Regions from separate parts of the Serratia sp. AS12 genome, predicted to be linked through region 2. Evidence: predicted binding sites of a transcription regulator. Region 2 holds the regulator's gene; each other region holds the start of a gene.
What was found. The regulator CRP, encoded in region 2, controls carbon source genes, mostly activating them, when cyclic AMP is high. The targets are predictions, from matches to a motif close to ATGTGANNNNNNTCACAT.

Region 1: a site for CRP is predicted at 3,425-3,442, ahead of msrB (peptide-methionine (R)-S-oxide reductase MsrB). Genes of this name have one in related genera too.
Region 3: a site for CRP is predicted at 5,475-5,492, ahead of SERAS12_RS07785 (CidA/LrgA family protein). Genes of this name have one in related genera too.

Annotation. Positions count from the first base shown of each region.
Region 1 is NC_015566.1:2,955,405-2,961,943, forward strand. Features, by position in the region: gene ansA (asparaginase) at 1-346, shown strand, start outside; gene pncA (bifunctional nicotinamidase/pyrazinamidase) at 371-1,003, shown strand; gene SERAS12_RS13770 (glycoside hydrolase family 18 protein) at 1,234-2,514, shown strand; gene SERAS12_RS13775 (YeaC family protein) at 2,552-2,824, opposite strand; gene msrB (peptide-methionine (R)-S-oxide reductase MsrB) at 2,888-3,301, opposite strand; gene gapA (glyceraldehyde-3-phosphate dehydrogenase) at 3,650-4,645, shown strand; gene SERAS12_RS13790 (D-hexose-6-phosphate mutarotase) at 4,725-5,600, shown strand; gene SERAS12_RS13795 (MipA/OmpV family protein) at 5,786-6,539, opposite strand, start outside.
Region 2 is NC_015566.1:5,032,030-5,038,568, reverse strand. Features, by position in the region: gene SERAS12_RS23360 (YccS/YhfK family putative transporter) at 1-861, opposite strand, end outside; gene crp (cAMP-activated global transcriptional regulator CRP) at 916-1,548, opposite strand; gene SERAS12_RS23350 (OsmC family protein) at 1,928-2,335, shown strand; gene SERAS12_RS23345 (phosphoribulokinase) at 2,381-3,250, opposite strand; gene SERAS12_RS23340 (YheU family protein) at 3,402-3,635, opposite strand; gene SERAS12_RS23335 (hydrolase) at 3,632-4,612, opposite strand; gene SERAS12_RS23330 (LysE family translocator) at 4,731-5,333, shown strand; gene SERAS12_RS23325 (PhzF family phenazine biosynthesis protein) at 5,344-6,126, shown strand; gene tauA (taurine ABC transporter substrate-binding protein) at 6,242-6,539, shown strand, end outside.
Region 3 is NC_015566.1:1,648,843-1,655,381, forward strand. Features, by position in the region: gene mglC (galactose/methyl galactoside ABC transporter permease MglC) at 1-424, shown strand, start outside; gene sanA (outer membrane permeability protein SanA) at 485-1,222, opposite strand; gene SERAS12_RS07770 (NAD-dependent malic enzyme) at 1,392-3,089, opposite strand; gene cdd (cytidine deaminase) at 3,311-4,195, opposite strand; gene SERAS12_RS07780 (CidB/LrgB family autolysis modulator) at 4,333-5,028, opposite strand; gene SERAS12_RS07785 (CidA/LrgA family protein) at 5,025-5,432, opposite strand; gene SERAS12_RS07790 (MFS transporter) at 5,571-6,539, opposite strand, start outside.

The sequences.
Region 1 (6,539 bases), 2.1 Mb from region 2:
TGTGGTGCGCAACTTCCTGCTGCAACCGGTGAAAGCACTGATTCTGCGTTCTTATGGCGTGGGCAATGCGCCGCAAAAAGCGGAGCTTGTCGATGAATTACGCGATGCGTCCGAACGCGGTATCGTGGTGGTGAACCTGACCCAATGCATCTCAGGCCGGGTGAACATGGAAGGTTATGCTACCGGTAATGCCTTGGCCCATGCAGGGGTTATCAGCGGCTTTGACATGACCGTCGAAGCGGCGTTGACTAAACTGCATTATTTGCTGAGCCAACCGCTGACGCCGGAACAAATCCGCAGTCAGATGCAGCAAAATCTGCGCGGCGAGCTGAGCATTACGGGCTAACCCTGCCCAGATTACGGAGCCGAGATGAAAACAGCCCTGTTGTTAATCGACTTGCAAAATGATTTTTGCCACGGTGGCGCGTTGGCGGTGACGGACGGCGATGCCACCGTTATCGCCGCCAATCAGGCGATTGCCGCCTGCGTGGCGCGCGGTGAACCGGTGGTCGCTTGCCAGGACTGGCACCCCGCCAATCACCGCAGCTTTGCGGTGAATTCAGGGACTGAGGTCAACACGCAAGGTGAGCTGGAAGGATTGCCGCAGGTGTGGTGGCCGGTGCACTGCGTGCAGGAAAGCCCAGGGGCGCAATTGCATCCGCAGTTGCACCGACAGGCCATTGCCGAGGTATTCCGTAAAGGCCAAAACCCGGATATCGACAGCTACAGCGCCTTTTTTGACAACGGCCACCGAGCGCAAACCGCGCTGGACAGTTGGCTAAGGGCGCAGGGCATCACTCATCTGGCTATCATGGGGTTGGCGACCGATTACTGCGTGAAGTTCAGCGTTCTGGATGCACTGGAGCTGGGATATGTGACCTCAGTGATTACCGACGGCTGCCGCGGCGTCAATTTACAGCCAGGTGACAGCCCAAAAGCGTTCCAGGCAATGGAATTGGCCGGAGCACAACTCGTTACCCTGTCACAATTCATCGCACATTGATTCCATTGGGCGCCCACGCGCCCGCTTCCTCTCCCCGCGCAAATCTCGACATCGCTCACATTCCAACCATTCTCCCGTGATTACATCTTGTTCCTGGACGTCGCTTTTGCTGTTATGGCCGCTGATGCCTTCGCATCAATCGGTTATACGCATCCGGGGCCCCTTTGAGCCCGGCTTTATGTTACCGCCTGAGGCGGTTTCGGTCGGCCTTGTCGACCAAAGGAGATAACATGGCATTACCCCGTAAACTGCTGCCTTTGCTGGTAGCGGTGCAGTTAGGTATGGCCGGAGCCGGCATGGCTCACGCGGCCTCTTACCTGTCCGTCGGTTATTTTAACGGTGGCGGTGACGTCACTGCCGGCCCCGGTGGCGATATCAACAAGCTGGATGTCACCCAAATCACCCACCTCAACTACTCTTTCGGCCTGATTTACAACAACGAGAAAGAGGAAAACAATCCGGCGCTGAAAGACCCGGCACGTCTGCATCAAATCTATTTATCGCCGAAGGTTGAGGCCGATCTGAAACTGTTGCCAGTATTGCGTAAGCAAAACCCAGAGCTGAAGGTTCTGCTTTCCGTTGGCGGTTGGGGAGCACGCGGTTTTTCCGGCGCCGCCGCCACACCGGCAAGCCGGGCGATCTTTATCCGTTCGGTACAACAGGTGATTAAACAATTTCACCTCGACGGCATCGATCTCGACTGGGAATATCCGGTCAACGGCGCCTGGGGCCTGGTCGAAAGCCAACCGACGGACCGCGCCAACTTCACCCTGCTGCTGGGGGAACTGCATAAAGCACTGGATCAAGGCAAATTGCTGACCATCGCCGTCGGCGCCAACGCAAAAAGTCCGCAGGAATGGGTAGACGTGAAAGGCATTGCGCCCTATCTCGATTACATCAACCTGATGACCTACGACATGGCGTATGGCACCCAGTATTTCAATTCCAACCTGTATGATTCTAAACAGTGGCCAACCGTCGCCGCCGCCGATCGTTACAGCGCCAATTTCGTGGTGGATAACTACCTGGCAGCCGGTCTGAAACCCGCACAGTTGAATCTGGGCATCGGCTTTTATGGCCGGGTACCTAAACGGGCTACGGAGCCGGGCATCGATTGGGATAAACCGGATGCGGCTAAAAATCCGGTTACCCAACCCTATTTCACCGCACGTGAAACCGCCGTGTTCAAATCGCTGGGGCTGGATCTGACCAAAGACAGTTATTTCAAGTACAACGATATCGTCAGCAAACTGCTGAACGACCCGCAACGGCGCTTCAGCGCCCATTGGGACAGCGACGCCAAGGTCCCCTACCTGACCCTGCAATCCGCCGAGGGCAAACCGTTGTTTGCTATTTCGTATGAGAACCCGCGTTCGGTCGCGCTCAAGGCTGACTACATTAAAAGCAAGGGGCTGGGCGGCGCCATGTTCTGGGAGTATGGCGCAGACGACAACAACCGACTGGCACACCAGTTGGCGGAATCATTGGGGATAAACGACGGGAAACGCTAAACCACAGGGCGATGCTTCCATCGCCCTGCTGTCAGATTTATTGCGGCTTCAACTTAACCAGCGGTTCGGCAACGAACTGCTGTTTCAGTTCCTGCTTGCTCTTCATCACTATCTGACCGTCGGTGCCAATAGTCATATGCTGCGGATCGGCATTGTTCAACGATTGCCACAACATCACCGCCTGCAGACTGTTTTCTTTCTGTTCCGGCGTCAGCGCAACGCCGTCTGGCCATTTACCCAGTTCTACCGCCTGCGCCAGGCGCTGATAGATTTCCGGGGTCATTGCGGCAATCAGGTCTTTCACGTCCATCAGAGCATTTCCTCACTCGTGGAAGAATAATTAGCTGAATCGATTTTTCTGGCTGAATAATCCTCAGCCGGCGGTTTTTTCGCCGTTCTCAGCGTCGGTAAAACTCAGCGAAGCCGAGTTAACGCAGAAGCGTTCACCGGTAGGCTGCGGGCCGTCGGGAAATACGTGCCCCAGATGAGCGTCACAGTGGCCGCATCGAATCTCGATTCGATGCATATTGTGCGAATTATCATCAATATAACGAATCGCATCGTCGGATACCGGCTCATAGAAGCTTGGCCAGCCGCAGCCGGAGTCATACTTGCTGTCGGAATAGAACAGCGGATGGTTGCAACACAGGCAATGGTATACACCCTCGCGCTTATTGTGCAGCAATTTACCGGAGTACGGCGCTTCAGTGCCCCGTTCCTGGGTCACATAACGTTGGATTTCATTCAGTTCCGTGGCCGGATGGTCAGGGGTTGTGTCTTTAGCCATTTGCGTGATTCTCTGAATGTGGATAATGTCAACGAAAACAATGAGTAATAATAACAAAAAATTAACAACATTGCAGTGCTTTTTGGCCTAAACTGTAGCGCATAAAGGTCACGCCGCGACATTATGTGATACCGATCACATATATTAAGCAGGGTGACTTTATACTTGGCGGTTTGACCCCATATAACGGATGAGGCCGAACGCAAACGGAATGTGCAATAAGCATGCAGATCAAGCCCCGAGATTTGATTTGCAGCAAGAATTGACACGATTCCGCTTGACGCTTGGTAAGGTTTTTGTAATTTTACAACCAACCTTTTATTCACTAACAAATAGCTGGTGGAATATATGACTATCAAAGTAGGTATCAACGGTTTTGGCCGTATCGGTCGCATTGTTTTCCGTGCTGCTCAAGAACGTTCTGACATCGAGATCGTTGCAATCAACGACCTGTTGGACGCAGAGTACATGGCTTACATGCTGAAATATGACTCTACTCACGGCCGTTTCAACGGCACGGTAGAAGTCAAAGACGGCCATCTGGTTGTTAACGGCAAAACCATCCGTGTTACCGCAGAGAAAGACCCGGCTAACCTGAAGTGGAACGAAGTGGGTGTTGACGTTGTTGCAGAAGCGACCGGTATCTTCCTGACCGACGAAACTGCACGTAAACACATCACTGCAGGCGCTAAGAAAGTTGTTCTGACCGGCCCTTCAAAAGATGCGACCCCAATGTTCGTACGTGGCGCAAACTTTGAAAAATATGCTGGCCAGGATATCGTTTCCAACGCATCTTGCACCACCAACTGCCTGGCTCCGCTGGCTAAAGTTATCAACGACAACTTCGGCATCGTCGAAGGTCTGATGACTACCGTTCACGCGACTACCGCTACTCAAAAAACCGTTGATGGCCCGTCTCATAAAGACTGGCGCGGCGGCCGCGGCGCATCCCAGAACATCATCCCTTCTTCTACCGGCGCAGCTAAAGCAGTTGGCATCGTTCTGCCAGAACTGAAAGGCAAACTGACCGGTATGGCGTTCCGCGTTCCAACTCCAAACGTGTCTGTAGTTGACCTGACCGTTCGTCTGGAAAAAGCAGCGACCTACGAAGAAATCAAGAAAGTCATCAAAGCAGCTTCTGAAGGCTCTATGAAAGGCGTTCTGGGCTATGTTGAAGACGAAGTGGTTTCCACTGACTTCAACGGCGAAATCCTGACTTCCGTGTTTGATGCCAAAGCGGGTATCGCACTGAACGACAACTTTGTGAAACTGGTTTCCTGGTACGACAACGAAACTGGCTACTCCCACAAGGTTCTGGATCTGATCGCTCACATCTCCAAATAATGGAATGATGGAAAGCTGATAATGAGGGCGACATTTTTGTCGCCCTTTTTTGTTTCTGCGGCGAACCAAAGGCAACCTAATGAACGAAAAAATTTTCACCCTGCCCGTTACCGAACAAATTTCACCTTACATCAGTCAACGTCAACTCGAAGAACTGCCGGTCGTGGTCGTTTCCCACCCGAAAGTTCGCGCCGCTGTTGCGCTGCAAGGCGCACACCTGCTGGCCTGGCAACCTGCCGGTGATAAGCCGGTTATCTGGCTGAGCAACAACACCCCCTTTAAAAAAGGCAGCGCCATTCGCGGCGGCGTGCCTATTTGCTGGCCCTGGTTTGGCCCGGTAGCACAACCCTCGCACGGTTTCGCCCGCAATCAGCCCTGGAGCCTGACCGCGCACGATGAAGACGACAACGGTGTCATTCTGACCTTTACCCTGAAAGACAATGAGCAAACCCGCAAGCTGTGGCCGCATGCCTTTACGCTGATTGCCCGTTTCAAACTGGGTGAAGAATGCGAGATTGAGCTGGAGTCACACGGCGACTATCAGGCTACCGCAGCGCTGCATACTTATTTCCAGATTGGGGATATTGAACAAGTAAAAGTGGCGGGCCTCGGCGAACCTTATATCGACAAAGTGGCCGGTGGAGCAGAAGCTCGCCAGACCGGGGACCTGGCATTTGTTGGTCAAACCGATCGGGTTTATACCCAACCGGACACTTTCAGCCTGATCAAAGATCCTTCACTGCAACGCACCATTGAGGTTCATCACCATCATATGAGCGATGTGATTGCCTGGAACCCGGGCGTGGAGCTGTCCTGCAGCATGGCAGACATGGCGAATGACGGTTATAAAACCATGGTTTGCGTGGAAACCGGCCGTGTCAGTAAACCGCTGGTGGCCGCAGGCGAACAACCAGCCCGGCTGGCGGTAACCTTCCGCAGCCGTAAAAAGGTTTGACGCTATAGGGCGGCGAGTCTGTCGCCCTTTTTAATCCCCCTTTACTGCCCCTCGAACGATATATCGCACGATACCCGCGTTATGCCCGCACTAAACACACACTGCACACGCACTATAGATATGCAAAAGGAGCGCAAGCGCCCCTTTATGATGCAGTCATTGCACGATATTCGTGCAATTTTCTTTTAGAAGCTGTAGCTCACACCCGCCATCAGCAACCCGGTGTAAGATTTATCCACCATTGGGCTGTCTTTTACTTCATTAGACAGTTGGATGTAACGCCCGGTGAAGAAAGCATCCCACTCCTTGTTGATCTGATAATTGGCGCTCAGTTCAACGTAAGGTGCCCAGCTGTCGCCCGGTTTGTAGCTGTCCAGACCACTGCGGCGAGATTCGTTATCGCTGACACCGTAGTAGTATTTGTTCTGGTTTTTGCTGTTCCACATCACGCCCACACCAGGAATCAGGGTCAAGGCGTCTAAATCGAATTTGTAGAGATAAGCGACATCCGCTTCCAGACCGTTGCTGTTGTCCAGAGTATCACCGGTAAAGGTGGAGCGGATCGAGCCCCAATCGGCATTATGGGTATAAGCCAGGCCAGCCATCAGCGTGCCGCGTCGTTTATCCAGACGCTTCATGCGGTCGTCATCGCTGTCGCCGGGACGAAAACCAAACGGCGAGTAATAACCCATTACGCTCAGTTGGTTTTCCTGATCTTTCCACAGGTAATAACCGGCTGTCAGCGTACGGAAGTAGAAGTCATCGCCTTCATAGTTAATAACAGGCATCGGATAGACGCGAGTCTTATAACCACGGTACGCGTCAGGGCTAACCAGCGCTGCAGCACCGAGCGACCAGGTTCCTGCCTGAGCACTTTGCGCAAAAACCATTGCGGAAGCGACAATTGCTAACGTTTTGAGTTGAAAATTTTTCACTGGT
Region 2 (6,539 bases):
TTGATGATAGAGAATATCGTGCGCCACCGTGCGCAGCCGGCCGGCAATCACCTGCGCATTGCGGCGGATAATCGCCTCGGCCTGGCTTTGCTCCACCAGTTTTTGCACTTCTTCCGGCAGGTGCAGGCTGACGGTAATGTGTTCTTGTAAATCCAGCGCGACCTGAAAGGTTCGCTGCAGGCGTTTTTGCTCGAGATTATTGGCGTGCGGCAAAAAGTTGAGCTGCTGATACAGCAAGCTGATCAGGTCCATCACTTTTTGCTGGCGCACCAGCAATGGCGGTAACGCGGTTTGCGGATCGGTATGTTGGGTTAACAGGGAATACTTGGCTTCAAAGTAGTCCGCCAGTTCCAGATAAAGCTGGCTCAGCGATTCGCGCATCGGCTGTTCTTTCCACAGCTTGAACCAGAACCAGGTGAACAGGCCGTACCAGGCGGTACCCACCACATACAGTAAGGGGGCGTACCACAGTGGCACCGTGCCGGCCATGCTGAGAGAAAAGATGGCGGCGATCAACGCGGCGGGGAGCAGGCGGGCATGTAATGGGCTGATTTCGCCGCTGACACCGAGCAGCAGAGCCAGGCCAAGCATCAACGCCGGCAGCGGCAATTGCCAGAGCAACGCCTGTTGCAGCAACAGGCTGCTGAGTGCAAACAGTGAACCGCCGACGATCAGGCGTTTGAAAAAACGTTTGTGGGGCGTGTCCAGCCCGGCGATGTTACAGCAGGCGGGAACCAGGGAAAACAGCAGGCCGAGTTGCAGGTGGCCGATCAGCAGGCCAAGGAGCACCGGCAGACACAGCACCAGCGTTTGCCGCAGTGCGTAATTGACTTCCGGGTGGTAAATCAGTCGACGCCACATGATCGGTCGGGGCATAAAAAAACGGCGCGAATCATCGCGCCGTTTTTTCAGTGATTAACGCGTGCCGTAAACGACAATGGTTTTGCCGTGGGCGGAGATCAGGTTTTGATCTTCCAGCATTTTCAGAATGCGGCCGACGGTTTCACGTGAACAACCGACGATCTGACCAATTTCCTGGCGGGTGATTTTGATCTGCATGCCGTCGGGGTGGGTCATGGCATCGGGCTGTTTCGCCAGGTTCAGCAACGTTTGCGCGATGCGGCCGGTAACGTCCAGGAAAGCAAGGTTACCCACTTTCTCTGAGGTCACTTGCAGGCGGCTTGCCATCTGCGCTGACAGGCGCATCAGGATGTCCGGGTTGACCTGAATCAGTTGGCGGAATTTCTTGTAAGAAATCTCAGCCACTTCACAGGCGGTTTTCGCCCTGACCCAGGCGCTACGCTCCTGGCCTTCTTCAAATAATCCAAGCTCGCCGATGAAATCCCCCTGGTTAAGGTAGGACAGGATCATCTCTTTACCTTCTTCATCTTTAATCAGCACCGCGACGGAGCCTTTTACGATGTAGTAAAGCGTTTCGGCTTTTTCACCTTGGTGAATCAGCGTACTTTTGGATGGATATTTGTGGATATGGCAATGAGACAGGAACCATTCGAGTGTAGGGTCTGTTTGCGGTTTGCCGAGAACCATTCGCTGTTATCCTCTGTTGTTATCGCTGCCTTGTGTCACAGGGGTCAGAGTTCCCTGTAAAACGTGCTGTCGCCGTTGTTTTAAGGGTGGCTGGCAGCAGGTTTTGAGGCGTGTCATAAATATACGCTGTTGCTCTAGCATATTAACTTGCCGGGAGAGCTGCAAGCTACATTCTATTAACATACCGGTAAAGGAGCCTTTCTCTGGGAGTTTCCCTGAAATCAGTGTCCCGGAAAGATTTATTGCGGCTCTGTTTGTAGCACAGAGTGAGGCGGGTGTCTCGTGTTGTCTTGCTCGCGCATGACTAGCATCAGGTTCCGTTGCCAGTTTCTATGCGAAAGCGTACTCTGATTTTAAGAAATTAATCGGAGTGACCAATATGCAGGCAAGAGTTAAGTGGGTGGAAGGGTTGACGTTTCTGGGGGAATCCGCGTCTGGCCATCAGGTGTTGATGGACGGCAACGCCGGCGATAAAGCACCCAGCCCGATGGAAATGGTGTTGATGTCGGTGGGGGGATGCAGCGCTATCGACGTGGTGTCGATCCTGAAGAAAGGGCGTAATGATGTGCGTGATTGCGAGGTAAAATTGACCTCCGAACGGCGTGAAGAAGTGCCGCGCATCTTTACCCATATCAACCTGCATTTTATCGTGACCGGCAAAGATCTGACCGACAATATCGTGGAACGTGCGGTGAACCTCTCCGCCGAGAAATACTGCTCGGTATCGTTGATGCTGAACAAGGCTGCCAGCGTGACTCACAGCTTTGAAATCCGCGACGTAGCGTAACGCGTAAGAATAAAGGGGCGCGGCTTGCCGCCGCGCTCCGACCCATTACCCGATTTTTTTGCCTTCCAGCAGTTGCTGCACCAGCGGCGCCATGATCAGCTCCATCGCCAGCCCCATTTTGCCGCCCGGCACCACCAGCGTATTGATGTGCGAGATAAAAGAGCCTTGCAGCATCGCCAGCAGGTAAGGGAAATCGATCTGATCCAGCCCGCGGAAGTGAATCACCACGAAGCTTTCATCCAGTGAAGGAATGGCTTTGGCGGCGAACGGGTTGGAGGTATCCACCGTCGGCACGCGCTGGAAGTTAATGTGGGTGCGCGAGAACTGCGGCGTGATGTAGTTGATATAGTCTTCCATCGAACGCACCACCGAATCCATCACCGCCTCACGTGAATGGCCACGCTCGCCGGTATCGCGGATCAGTTTTTGGATCCACTCCAGGTTAACGATCGGTACCACGCCGACCAGCAGATCGACGTGTTTGGCCACGTCGGTATGTTCGGCAACCACGCCGCCATGCAACCCTTCATAGAACAGCACGTCGGTCGGCGCCGGCAGCGCTTCCCACGGCGTAAAGGAGCCGGGTACCTGGTTATAGGGCACTGCTTCGTCGTAGGTATGAAGGTACTTGCGTGACCGTCCGGTGCCGTTCTTGCCGTACTCGATAAAGCTCTGTTGGAGCAGGCCGAAGTCGTTGGCCTCAGGCCCGAAATAGCTGATATGACGACCCAGATCGCGCGCTTTGCGGATCGCCGCGTCCATTTCCGGCCGGGTATAACGGTGGAAGCTGTCGCCTTCCAGCTCCGCAGCGCGGATGTTCAACTGCTGGAATATCTTACGGAACGCCACGCTGGTGGTGGTGGTGCCGGCGCCGCTGGAGCCGGTCACTGCGATAACGGGATGTTTGGCGGACATGGTGGTTGTCACTCCGTGTTAAATGCGCTGGCGTCAGAGTAGGGTTATTGGTCTGTTTGACGCCCTTTCGCCAAGGGCAAAATTCCGCGCGCGGGTTTGCAATGGTTCATTGTTACCTGATTTTTTCCGTCAGTCATAGAACCGGCAGGCACTAATTTTCTTCCTGCCCGGCACGGAACTGCCCGCGCGGCATGATGTTGATGGTTTCATGCAGTTCTGACCAGACCAACAGGACCTCGCCGTTTTTCAACTGGCGGCGAACGTCTTCCACTTTCTGCTCCAGCGAACGTTCGTGTTCGCCGTAGTCGGTGCCTTCGCGCAGCACAAAGGACTCGATCAGGCTGTTCAGGGTCTCGGTTTCCAGTTCTTTCCAGGGGATAATCACGTTGCGGGTTCCAGATAAGGGGAAAGCCAGGATGGAATGCGGTATTCCAGCCACATGTGGGGTTTGTTCAAACTGCCGCCGACAAAGCCGACATGGCCGCCAAACTCGGTCAACTGATATTCAATGTTGTGCGGCAGGCCGGCGATGTCGGGGATCACTTCGTCGGTCATGAAGGGATCGTCTTTGGCATGGATGATCAGCAGCGGCGTCTGAATTGCCGGTAACAGCGGCAGCGCGCTGCAACGGCGGTAGTAATCGGTGGCGTCGCTAAAGCCGTGGACGCGTGAGGTGATGACATCGTCAAAGTCGCGGATACGGCGCAGCGCCCGGAGTTGCGGCAGCTTGAGCGGCAGAGTGTCGGGGTAGTGCAGCAGCTTGCGGGTGGCGTTTTGTTTCAACTGCCCGAGCAGATAGTGCTGATAAACGCGCGAGAATCCTTGATCCATTCGCAATGAACAGGGCTCCAGCATCAGCGGAGCGGACACGATCACCGCCGCCTGCAACAGGCTGTCTGCCCCTTGCTGAGCCAGGTAGCAGGCCAGCATATTGCCGCCGAGCGAGATGCCAACCGCCGCCGTCGGCACTTCGCCGTGGGTGGCGTGCAGCCACCGCAGAAAAAAGCGTGCATCCTCCGTCTCGCCGGAGTGATAGATGCGCTGTTTGCGGTTCGGTACGCCGCTGCAACCGCGAAAATGCATAACCACCCCGAGCCAGCCTTTTTCACGCCAGGCGTTGAGCAGGCCGTGAGCATAGGGGCTGTAGAAGTTGCCTTCCAGCCCATGGAACAGTACCACGCGCGGCTTGCCGGCGGCCTGTGCCGGATCTTCGCTCCAGGCGAGATCGACAAAATCGCCGTCGGGCAATTCCAGCCGCTGCCAGTGCGGTTTCAACCGCACGCGGCGGCGCACCAGCCGTGGCAGCAGCGTTTGCAAATGTGGGTTACTGGCCCCGGTCAAAGGGCGAAAGGATTCATGCATAACCTGAGTAAAAATCTTATTGGCGGCTATTGTCTGATCAATAGCGCACTGTTAGCTTCAATACCATGAGTTAACAATAATACTGCAAAAAACGCCCCGGGTGAGGAGCACCCGCTTCATGGAACCGAGTTTATTTCTTTCGATGTTAGGCTTCCTGTGGGTTGCCGCGATCACGCCTGGCCCCAACAATATGTTACTGACCACCTCCGGCGCCAATTTTGGCTTTATGCGCTCACTGCTGTTGATGATGGGCATTATGCTCGGCATGCAAAGCATTTTGCTGCTGGTGGCATTCGGCGTCGGTAGCCTGATTTTGGTTTACCCTGCGCTGCACCTGATCCTGAAAGTCCTCGGCAGCCTGTACCTGTTATGGCTGGCGTGGAAAGTCGCTACCGCCGCCTATGAAAAGCTGGAAACCGACGTGGCGCCGCCGCAGCCTATCAGGTTGTATCAGGGCTGGCTGCTGCAGTTCCTCAACCCCAAGGCCTGGCTGATGGCATTGGGCGCGGTGGCGAGCTTCAGTCTGGCGGGCGATAAATATAACGCTTCTATTCTGGCGATTGCGCTGGGTATTTTCGTGGTGAATGTCGTCGCCGGGGTTATTTGGCTGGGGTTTGGCACGGTGATTGGCCGCTTGCTGCGCAGCAAAAAGGCCTGGATCTTGTTTAACCTTTCCATGGGGCTGTTAACCGCGGCCTGTGTGTTACTTATCTGGCATTAAGGAATTGCGGATGACGGACAATTACTTCCACGTAGTGGCGTTTACCGGCGAAGGCTTACGTGGCAATCCGGCGGGCGTCTGCCTGCTGAAGCAGCCCTTGTCGACTGCCGAGATGCAGGCCATTGCCAATGAGCTGTGCCTGCCGGAAACCAGCTTTGTCTGGGACGATGGCGACATGTCGGCGATTCGCTGGTTCACTCCTCAGCGTGAGGTGGATCTCTGCGGCCACGGCACGCTGGCGGCGGCGCATGTGATGTTCAGCGCGGTGAATCCGGCGCTACAGGATATCCGCTTCCGCTCGGCCGGCGGTGAGCTGTACGTTAAGCGTGATGCCGCCGACGGCGAACGGTTGATCCTGGATTTCCCTTCACGACTGCCGCAAAAGGTGGCAGAACCGGCTGGGCTGGCGGCGCTGCTCGGCGTGAAACCGCAGGACGTGTGGCAGGCCACCGCGTTGTTGGTGCTGCTGGAAAATGAAGCCCAGGTGCGGGCGTTGCAGCCGGACATCCCGGCTTTAATCGCGCTGGCTGGCCGTGCGGTCATCGTCAGTGCTCCGGGTGAAAAGGTAGATTTTGTCTCGCGTTATTTTACCCTCGACGGCGGCGAAGACCCGGTGACCGGCTCCGCGCACTGCACGCTGGCACCTTATTGGGCTGCGCGCCTGGGGCGCCATAAGCTGCATGCCCGGCAGATTTCCGCCCGCGGCGGTGAGCTGTTTTGCGAATGGAAAGGCGATCGCACCTTGATTGGCGGCTATGCACGGACGTTTTTACGGGGTGAGTTATCGCTCTGAATGTCATGGTATATTCCTCAAGGTAATAACGAGGTTTTTTTTATTCTTTTATCGCTCGTCAGCGCTCGGATAAAACTGTCAGCAACTGAACAGACTTTTATCAACGGAGCGGATCATGGCGAGCAAACTCTTTTCATTACGCGGTGTAACGCTGCTGGTGTTATCGCTCGGCGCGGCCAGTGCGCAGGCGGTCGACGTTACCGTGGCGTATCAAACCTCGGCGGAACCGGCCAAAGTGGCGCAAGCGGAAAACAGCTTTGCCAAGCAGTCCGGTGCCACCGTTGACTGGCGCAAATTCGACAGCGGTTCCAGCGTATTGCGCGCACTGGCTTCCGGCGACGTGCAGATCGGTAATATCGGTTCCAGCCCTCTGGCGGTAGCCGCCAGCCAGAAACTCCCTATCGAAGTGTTCC
Region 3 (6,539 bases), 2.1 Mb from region 2:
TGTCTGGATCCTGTGGAATAAAACCCGCTTCGGCAAAAATATCTTCGCCATCGGCGGTAACCCGGAAGCGGCAAAGGTTTCCGGCGTGAACGTGCCGTTGAACCTGATCATGATCTATGCGCTGTCCGGTGTGTTCTATGCGTTTGGCGGCCTGTTGGAGGCCGGTCGTATCGGCAGCGCCACCAACAACCTCGGCTTTATGTATGAGCTGGATGCCATCGCCGCCTGCGTGGTGGGCGGCGTGTCCTTTGCCGGTGGGGTGGGGACGGTGTTGGGCGTAGTGACCGGGGTGATCATCTTTACCGTCATCAACTACGGGCTGACCTACATTGGCGTTAACCCTTACTGGCAGTACATCATCAAGGGCGGCATCATTATCTTCGCCGTGGCGCTGGATTCACTGAAATACGCCAAGAAGAAATAAGCGTTCTTCAGATATAACAACGGCCAGCAAATGCTGGCCGTTGTTATTTGTATGGCGGGATTACTTGGCCTTTTGCTTTTCTTCTTTCAGCTTGTGCTCCAGCTCCACCAGTTGCTCTGGCGACACCGCCGGATAACCCTGGGCATCCTCAGGCACGGCATGCATGGAGGAGATGGGAATCAGCGGGCCGAGGAAGCGCGGTTCGCGTTTGAGTATGTACAGGTCGGTCAGCGCGCCAAGGCGAGCGAAGATCTCGCGAGCGCGCACCGTCATCATGTCTTTCGGCGACGGCACTGCGTAGCATTGAGCCTGTATCCCCATATGCAGGGCAATAAACAGCGCGCGCTCGCAGTGGAAACGCTGGGTGATAATGATGAAGTCATTGGTGTCGAACACCTTGCGGGTGCGCACGATGGAGTCCAGGGTGCGGAACCCGGCGTAATCCAGCACGATATCGCTGGGCGCCACGCCTGCGGCGATCAGATCGCGGCGCATGGTCATGGGCTCGTTATAGCTTTGCTGGGCGTTGTCTCCGCTCAGCAGCAGGTATTTCACCTTGCCGCTGTTATAGGCGTTAATCGCGCCCTGAATACGGTAACGGTAATACTGGTTGATGACGCCGGTACGGTAATATTTGGCGGTGCCGAGCACCACGCCAACCTGGCGATGAGGCAGACCCTGGAGTTCGTCGTAGACGTAGGGTGCGGTTTTCCAACTGATCCAGCGATCGAGCGCGAGCGCCGAGAGCATCAACACCGCAATGATGATGAACAGGCTGATTATCAGGCGTTTCCACATGTTATTGCCTTACGCGCACAGGGGCCAAAAAAGATGGCTCAAGGCTACTTTACCTGACTGGCTGACGCAAGCTGTCCACCGCCTGAAGCACGTATTGCGCCGCATTTTTAGGCGGTTTTGACAATAAAAAAGGTCCGGCGTGCCGGACCTTGCGCTTCACCTGCGTAAATCAGAACGAGGTGCGTTTGTAGCTGCGGTACTGCGGTCGCCAGAAGTTGTGTTCAATGGCTTTCGACAGCGCTTCTTCAGAGGTGACTACCGCCATTCCCTGCAGCTGCGCCGCTTTACCCACTTCCATCGCGATGCACTTGGATACGCCCTGAATATCGTCGATATCCGGCAACAGCGCGCCATGTCCGTCGGTCGCCAGCGGCGAACAATCTGCCAGCGCACGGCTGGCGGCCATCAGCATGGCATCGGTCACGCGAGTGGCGCCGGAAGCCAACACGCCCAAACCAATCCCCGGGAAGATATAGGAGTTGTTGCATTGGGCGATAGGGAACAGCTGGTCTTTATAGCTCACTGGCGCGAACGGGCTGCCGGTCGCGACCAGCGCGGCACCGTCGGTCCAGTTAATGATGTCTTCCGGGCGGGCTTCCACGCGCGAGGTCGGGTTGGACAGCGGCATGACGATCGGACGCGGACAATGCTTGTGCATTTCGCGGATCAGCTCTTCGGTAAACAGGCCCGGCTGGCCGGAAACGCCGATCAAAATGCTTGGTTTGGCGTTACGCACCACGTCCAGCAGAGAGATGGCGTCGCTGGACGTCTGCCACGAAGCCAGGTTTTCGCTCTTTTGCACCAGTTTGCTCTGGAAATCGAGCAGGTTGGGCAGTTTGTCGGTCAGCAGGCCGAAACGGTCCACCATGAAGACCTGGGCGCGCGCTTCGTCTTCGCTCAACCCTTCGGATTTCATCTGCGCGATAATCTGTTCGGCGATGCCGCAACCGGCTGAACCGGCGCCAAGGAAGGTCACGGTTTGGTCGCGCAACTGGCTGCCGGCGGCGCGGCTGGCGGCGATCAGGCTGCCCAAGGTGACCGCTGCGGTGCCCTGAATATCGTCGTTGAAGCAGCAAATCTCATCGCGATAGCGGTTCAACAGCGGAGTGGCGTTGTTTTGCGCGAAGTCTTCGAACTGCAGCAGCACATTTGGCCAGCGGCGTTTTACGGCCTGAATGAACTCTTCGACAAAGGCGTGGTATTCATCGCCGGAGATGCGCGGGTGGCGCCAGCCCATGTACAGCGGATCGTTCAGGCGCTGCGGGTTGTTGGTGCCGACGTCCAGTACGACCGGCAGGGTATAGGCCGGGCTGATGCCGCCACAGGCGGTATACAGCGACAGCTTGCCGATAGGAATGCCCATGCCGCCGATGCCCTGATCGCCCAGGCCGAGAATACGCTCACCGTCGGTGACCACGATCACTTTGACGTTTTGCTTGGTGGCGTTTTGCAGCATGTCGTCGATGCGATCGCGGTTTGGGTAGGAGATAAACAGCCCGCGCGCGCGGCGGTAGATATCGGAGAAATGCTCACAGGCCTCACCGACCGTCGGGGTGTAAATGATGGGCATCATCTCGCTCAGATGCGCGTCCAGCAGGCGGTAGAACAGGGTTTCGTTGGTATCCTGGATATTGCGCAGATAGATGTGCTTGTCGTTATCGTTCTTGAAATCCTGATACTGACGATAGGCGCGCTCAACCTGTTCTTCGATGGTTTCCACCGCTTCAGGCAGTAAACCGTGCAGGTTGAAATGGCTGCGTTCATCTTCAGTGAAGGCGCTGCCTTTGTTCAGCAGCGGAAATTCCAGCAGAATCGGGCCGGCGTAAGGGATGTAGAGGGGGCGTTTGCTTTCGTATTCAAGTTCCATTGTTTTGCTCTTCAACGTATCGGATAACTTTTATGATGCCGATCCTAAAAGATCGGGAAAATATGTACAGCAATTGTTATCGGATCATGAGGTAAATTGGCGTAATTATCGACGATCACGCCCTAATTTAACTAAAGAAAGTGTTTTAAGACGTGAATGCCATTGTAATCGGCTTACGGGGCTGTTAACAGCGGTGCCGGGCGGCACCGCCGTGATCGGGATCAGAAAGTGATGCGGCTGACGTTTTGGCAACCCAGCGCTTCCAGGGTGGCACGGGTCGCGTCCCACTGGGTGAGGATAGCGGTTTGTGGCTCAGCCAGTACCGCGCGGCGGATTTTCCGGCAGTCGCGTCCGGAGACGTTCAGCAGAATCAACGCAGCTTGCAGCGGCGGCAGGCTTGGGTTAAAGGCAGCGTTCTCCGCATAGCGCCCGGCGTAAATCGTGCCGTCTTCGGCCTCCAGCGCGACACCGCTGTGGGCGTTGCTGTAGGGCGCATGGCTCTGGTTAGCGGCGGCCAGCGCGGCTTTCTCCAGTTCGTCAGACAGCGTCAACTGGTAGCCCTGATCGACCCGGTCCATCAGCAGCGTGGCGATATCCAGATCTTTCGGGCCGAACGAATCCGGCAGATAGTCGCCAAGCGTGGCAGGCTCACGGCCGGGCAGGCGAATTTGCAGGCCGGCACCGCTGTTCAGTTCGTTCATAAACTGACGGCAGTGGCCGCAAGGCGTGTAGTTAACGGTGATCGAGACCAGGCCAGGTTCACCGCGTAACCAGGCGTGGGTCACGGCACACTGTTCTGCATGAATGGTTTGTTGCATCGGCGCACCGCTGAACTCCATATTGGCGCCAAAATAGAGATTGCCGCTCTGGCCGCGGGCAATGGCACCGACGTGGAAATGAGAGATCGGCGCTAACGAGCAGGCGGCCGCCAAAGGCAGCAGGGCAAATGCCAGAGCATCATCATCCAGCCCGCAGCGCTGCTTGATCGCGTCTACCTGCTCCGCTCTGAACATGGCCGGGAAATCGGGCGCATCAAAATAAGGCAGCAGGATGGATTGCAATGTCGCGGACAGTTCGCCGAAAGCAGTGTGAAAACGCGGATGCATAGAAAATCTCTCTACAGGTTAACGGGATAACATTTTAGGCAGCCTTGAAGCAATAAAGTGTGATTTATATCTCTTTATTGATGAAATCAATGCAATGAAAACGATAAATGCGAGATGTATCGCAAGTTTATAACCCGTTAACCGAACAAATGCAGTAGCACCGGGAAGACAAAGGGCGCCAGCAGCGAAGTAATAATCCCGCAGATCACCAGCGCCAGCGAACTGAAAGCGCCTTCCTGATAGTCCATTTCCGCACAGCGTGCCGTGCCTATGGCATGCGAAGCGGTGCCCATCGCCAGGCCGCGTGCCGAACGGGTGGTGATTTTCAGCCCTCTGAACAACGAATGACCAAATACCGACCCGAAGATGCCGGCGAAAATAACGCAGACGGCACTGATTGCGGGGATGCCGCCAAGGGATCCCGCTACCGCCATGGCGATCGGCGTAGTGACGGATTTCGGCATGATTGACGCGGCAATCTCGGGCGTTGCGCCCATCCACAGCGCGATGGCGCCGCCGCTGATCATCGCCGTCATGCTGCCGATAAAGCACACTGCGATAATCGACTTCCAGCGGGCGCGGATCTGATGCAACTGCTCATACAGCGGGAAGGCTAGCGCCACCACCGCCGGTTGCAGCAAATCGTTGAGAATTTTGCTGCCCTGAAAATAGCGTTCATAGGGAACGCCGGTCAGCAGCAGCAGGGGAATGATCACCGCCATGGAAACCAGCAACGGGTTCAGCAGCGGCATCTTCAGCCGCTGAGCCAGCCAGCGAGCCGCAAAGTAGACCAACAGCGTCAACGGCAATGACCACCAGATTTCATGGATCATTTTTTACCCTCCGCAGGATCGTCACTGCCGATGATTTTACGTTCACGGTGAAAATAATGAGAGGTGCAGGCGACGACGATAAGCACCATCAGGGTGCTGATAACGCAGGAAACCACCAGCGGGCTGAGATGTTCGATGATTTCATCGTAATAGTTCATCACGCCGACGCCAATCGGCACGAACAGCAGCACCATATAACGGATCAGCAGATGACAGCCGGGCTTGACCCATTTCGCCGGCAAAATTTGGCTGGAGAGCAGGGCAAACAGGATCAGCATGCCGATAATGCTACCGGGAATGGCGATCGGCAGTAGCGCTGCGATGGCATTGCCGGCAAACAAGCAGAGGTAGATAAGGACGATTGCCCTCAGGTATTTCCAGCACAGTGCAAGCACGTTGACCATCACCTTTTCCCGTTTAACTGATGTATTCATCATACAATTAAACTGTGACCTGCGCCACAAATCACACCATGAATTCTCTCTATGACATCCATGCCAGTTAGGCAGGTTGACAGCACTGGCGAAAGGTCGCGCGCGGCCTTATTCCACGTGGGTGGCGATCGCATTCGGTTGCTGTTTTTGCGCCAGCCGATGGCCGAGGAAAAAGAATAGCAGGCTCAATAACGCGGCGGCAATCAACATCAGAAACATCAATGGCGGTGCGGCGTAGCTGAGGATAAAACCGCAGAGCACCGGGTTGATGGCGCCCCCCAACGCACTGAGGTTTTGCACGCCGTAGTAGCTGCCCTTCAGATGTGCTGGTGCGATAAAGTCGATAAACATATATTCCACCGGGATAACGATAATCTCCCCCAGCGTGAATATCGCCATGGCCACGGCCCACAGCCAGACGGATTGCCCCGCCAGCATGAAACCGACCAGCCCGACAATGAAAAAGAGTGTGCCCAGCGCCAGCCAGCGCAGCATGTTTTCCTGACGCATGCCCCGGCTCAGCAGATACTGCAACGCGATGACGATACAGGCATTGACGATCATCACCACGCCAATGATTTTGTACGCGAATTCGGCGTTCGAGACGATAATCAGGTATTGCGACAGATAGCCGGTGAACTGGCCGAAAACGACTGCCCCCAGCGTACTGCCGAGCGTAAAGTAGATTAGCCGACGATCGCTGCGCAGGATGGTCAGCGTCTGACGAAAATCAGGCAATGTGGTCGGCGCAGATTCGGTGGCCGCGGGTTGCCTTGCGTGCAACTGCCCACGCAGACGAAAGCTCAGTGTCGCCACCGTCAATAAGGCCAGCCCACCGGAGAGGTAGAACGGCAGCAGCGGGTTCAGCCCGGCCACCATAACGCCCAGAGATGACCCCACAGCCCAGCCGACATTTACCAGCGTGTAGTTGAGCGAAAAGGCTTTTATACGCTGAGTGACGGGCAGCCAGTCGGCAAAGCACGCCTTAATGGTGATGCCCAGCACCGAGTAGGCAGTATGCAGAATCGCCAGCACCAGAACGATACCCCCTGGGCGCGGGATCCACGGGATGGCGAA